DNA from 2 places in the Nonomuraea sp. CA-143628 genome. Region 2 is predicted to be linked to the other one. Evidence: predicted binding sites of a transcription regulator. Region 2 holds the regulator's gene; the other holds the start of a gene.

Region 1 (2,188 bases), 2.1 Mb from region 2:
CGCAAGCCGCCGCCGGAGCAGCGCGGTGACCTCGTCAGGGTCGAGCCCGCCCATCACCGACAGCCCGGCCTCGAACCCCGTCGGCTCCCGCTCAGGAGTCCCCAGAAGCTCGCGCGTCCAGTCCTCGGCCTCCTCGCGGCCGTCGGCGGTGATGCGGTAGACGGTCCGCTCGGGCCGGCCCCCTTGCCGGGCGCTCTGGGTGGCCTTGATCAAACCGTGCTTCTCCAGATTGCGTACCACTGTGTAGAAGGAGCCCCACTTGATGGGCGTCTCGCGGTCTTTACCACGGGCCCGCAGGACGGATGCCATCTCGTACGGATGCATCGGTCGTTCCGCGACCACCGTGAGCACGGCGAGGGCCAGCAGATTGGCCACCCGGCGTCGTTGCGCCACCCACACCATCCTCGTAGACGAATATTCGTGGGCGACTATACGCATGCGAGTATTCCTGGAGCAATAGGGCTTGTGTCGCCAGGCGGGCGAGATCGCGGCCTGCGGGCACTGCACACGGTGTCTGGCATCGCCGAGTTGGTCGGCGTACGCGGCGGCGTTCCGACGCACTGCGTCAGCACCTAGCGCACGGCGTCTCGCGTCTGGCGCACGACGTTTGGCGCCTCGGGCACGGCGCCTCGGGCACGGCGTCTCGCGGCGCGCGGCGTCTGGCGCTCTGGTGCCTCGGCACGGCGTCTCACGCGCGGCGCGCGGCGCACGGGGCACGGCGTCTGGCGCCTGGCGTCTCGCTTACAGCGTCTGGCGCACAGAGCACGGGCATGGGCACGGCGTTGGGTGCACAGCGCGTGGTGTCTGGCGTACGGGCGTCACAAAACGCCGGATATTTCGGGAGATGCGCTAGAGCGACGCGGCCAGCGCGAGGGCCGTCGCGGCCTCGTGCTGCAGGACCATGATCAGCAGCGTCGCGACCAGAGTGGCGATCAGCAGCCAGCTGATCAGGATGATGACCGTCGAGCGGCGCGGCCTGCGCCGGCGGCCGGACTGCCCGTCGACCTTCTCCTCGCTGCGACGAGCCCGCTCGTTGAACGACTCCAACCTCGCCACGAGTCGCGGATCGTCGTCGACGAGGTGCTGCTCGATCTGTGCCAGCATCCGCTCCTCGTCCTGCGACCAGGCCATGGGTGCACCTCCGGAACGCAAGCTCTGTGCCGGGTTTCTGCCCAACCATGAAGATCATTAGCCCCCGCCCAAGCAGGTAATTGCCACCTCTTTTCATTTGCGATCTTCATCGAACTTTTGTTCTAATCATGGGATGCGCTGGGACAACCTGCGCCTGGCCGACTCCGGCCGGGACGATCCGGCCGTGCCGCTGTTCGCCCGTGGCGCGGTCACCCGCACGTTCGACACTCCCGAGTTCAAGGGGATGACCTTCTACGAGATCCAGGCCCGCTCGATCATCAACCGGGTGCCGGCGGCCAGCCGGGTTCCGTTCGAGCACACCATCAACCCCTATCGGGGCTGCGGCCACCGCTGCGTCTACTGCTTCGCGCGCAAGACCCACCAATACCTCGACCTCGACGCCGGCGCCGATTTCGACTCGAAGATCGTGGTCAAGGTCAACGCCGCCGAACTGGCCCGCAAGGAGCTGGTGGCGCCCCGCTGGCAGGGCGGCCCCATCGCCATGGGCACGAACGTCGACTGCTACCAGCGAGCCGAGGGCCGTTATCGGCTGATGAGGGGCATTTTGGCCGCCCTGCGCGACGCCGCGAACCCGTTCTCGATCCTCACCAAGGGCACGCTCATCCTGCGCGACCTCGACCTGCTGACCGAGGCCGCCGAGGTCACCCAGGTGAGCGCCAGCGTGTCGGTCGGCTTCGCCGACCCCGACCTGTGGCGCTCAGTCGAGCCCGGCACCCCCGCCCCGCGCCGACGGCTGGAGGTCTGCGCCACGCTCAACGACCACGGCATCCCCTGCGGCGTGCTGATGGCGCCGATCCTGCCGTACCTCACCGACTCCCCCGAACAGCTCGAACGCACGGTCAAGGAGATCGCTCAGGCGGGCGCCACCCACCTGGCGCCCATCGTCCTGCACCTGCGGCCCGGGGCGCGCGAGTGGTGGCTGGGGTGGCTGTCGCGCGAGCATCCTCGGCTCGTGCCGCGCTACCTGGAGCTGTACGGAAGGGGCGCCTACGCTCCGCAGGCCTATCAGCGGCGCATCACCGACCAGGTCAAGGAG
Region 2 (2,188 bases):
AACTGATGAGTGGCAGCAAGGCCCCCAACGAAGTGCTCCACGACGGCAGCGTGCGCGTAGAAGGCGATCCCGTGCTACTCAGTCGATTCGCCGAGATGTTCCGCTTCTGATCAACAGGCCGGCCATGCCGTTCACCCCGGCCTGATCCCTTCCTCGAAGCCTCAGGATCTCGCGGGTCTGTCCAGGAAGTGATTCAACGAGATTTCTGCTGGCGGGATGGCCGCGCGGATGCTGCAGGCGGAAGCGGATCTCCGCCAGGCGCTTGCGGGATCTGGGCGGCTCGCTCGTCCCGCAGGAGCCGTGCGGCGTCGGCCCGTGGTTCCGGGGTGTCGGCAACGCCATCGGACCTTAATAGCTATCAGGAGTCCAGCGGACACGTTGATGACGTCGGCAAGATCTCTCTTTGGTGCGCCGATTTCCGCCAGCAGTCGGTCGCGGGGTCCGGCCGCCTACGATCCAGTCCTTGACCCCGAGGCCGACGGCCTGCCATCCGTTTCCTGTCCTGAGACCGGCGTTCTGGCCGCATGGCTGATGGCCGTACTTCTGGGGGTGCGCGGACGGGGGCATGGCAGGCGTGTTGCCTGCCATGCCCCCGTCGCATGTGTACGGCGCCGATGCCGTACGCCGTACGGCGGGCGCATCACCCTGTCATGCGTGTGGTGCTAGAGGCGGCGGAGGACTGCCACGACCTTGCCCAGGACGCTGGCCTCGTCGCCCGGGATCGGGTCGTAGTTGGCGTTGTGGGGCACCAGCCAGACGTGGCCGTCCTTGCGCTTGAACGTCTTCACCGTGGCCTCGCCCTCGATCATGGCCGCCACGATGTCGCCGCTCTCCGCGACCGGCTGCTGGCGGACGACGACCCAGTCGCCGTCGGCGATGGCGGCGTCGATCATCGAATCACCGGCGACCTGCAGGAGGAAGAGGGTGCCTTCACCGACCAGTTGCTTGGGCAGGGCGAAGACGTCTTCGACGCTCTCCTCGGCGAGGATAGGCCCACCGGCGGCGATCCGGCCGACCAGCGGCACGTATGCGGCCGTGGGCCTGCTCACCGGAGAGTCGGACTCGTTGGCGGCGTCGGGATCGACCCAGAGCACGGGCTCGCCGGGCAGACGCACCTCGAGCGCGCGCGGCCGGTGGGGGTCGCGTCTCAGGTAGCCCTTGCGCTGCAACGCCGTCAGCTGGTGCGACACGCTGGACGTGCTGGTCAGTTGCACGGCCTCGCCGATCTCGCGCATGGACGGCGGGTAGCCCCGCTGTTGGACCGAGTCGCGAATCACCTCGAGGATCTTGCGTTGCCTGGGTGTCAGGCCCAGGGAGTCACGCCGACGCACCGCGAGGTCACTGACCCCGTTGGCGTCATCCCGATCGCTCATGATCTGCCTCCTCGCCCGGCGGCCCGCCTCACCGGCGAATCTCCCGGTCCGTGGTCTTCGTGTCGCACACAGCGACCGTATCGCTGTTGAAGATCATCTTCAAACAATTGTTCGAGTCTTCCTCGAAATTGTTGGCAGCGTGGTGTACAACATCGTACGGGAGTTCGATCGACACCGTGTTCGATTTGCCGATCTTTATTGGGTCTTTTTTTCGGGCCGGGACGGCTGGGAGGTCACACATGCGAGCGACCACCATCACAGATGCGACCAGCGACGACGTCAAGCGACTCACCCTCCTGGCAGACGCCACCCGGCGGCCGGTGGCAGAGGGCGGAAACACGGGTGACGACCGAGGGGACGGTTGTCGGGGCGGCGATTCCGCCAACCGGCCAGATGCCGACGGGCCGGATGCCGACGGGCCGGATGCCAACGGGCCAGGTCGCGAACGCCCGCATACTCGTGACAGCTCCGACAGCCGGGCTCCGGGGTCCGTCGGTTCAGGGCCGGTTGGATCGGCGTCTGTTGGTCCGAGGTCTGCTGGTCCAGGGTCTGCTGGTTCGGCGTCTGGCGATTCGGGGTCGGCCGGTCCGAGGCCTGGCGGTCCGGCGTCGGCCGGTTCGGGATCCGGTGGTTCGGGGTTCGCCGGTCCGGGGTCCGCTGTTTCGGGACCAGAAGGCCGTCTCGGGATAGCGGGAGGGGCCCGTTCCGGAGTCGGGGGTGCGGGTCGTCTGCGGAGTGGGGGCGCGGGCATTCGCGAGGGTGGAGACGGAGGCCGTATCGGCAGGGAAGGCGGAGCACGGCCTGCGCGCGGGGGC

Evidence for each region. The regulator LexA, encoded in region 2, represses DNA repair genes until DNA is damaged. The targets are predictions, from matches to a motif close to TCGAACANNTGTTCGA.
Region 1: ACQP2T_RS25585 (Rv2578c family radical SAM protein) is a predicted target of LexA. The motif match lies at 1,241-1,256, and genes of this name have one in related genera.

The regions. Positions count from the first base shown of each region.
Region 1 covers NZ_CP192072.1:5,591,091-5,593,278, reverse strand. The annotation lists gene ACQP2T_RS25595 (PadR family transcriptional regulator) at 1-393, opposite strand, end outside; gene ACQP2T_RS25590 (DUF3040 domain-containing protein) at 850-1,131, opposite strand; gene ACQP2T_RS25585 (Rv2578c family radical SAM protein) at 1,265-2,188, shown strand, end outside.
Region 2 covers NZ_CP192072.1:3,487,328-3,489,515, forward strand. The annotation lists gene ACQP2T_RS16315 (winged helix-turn-helix transcriptional regulator) at 1-110, shown strand, start outside; gene lexA (transcriptional repressor LexA) at 663-1,373, opposite strand; gene ACQP2T_RS16325 (hypothetical protein) at 1,402-1,656, opposite strand.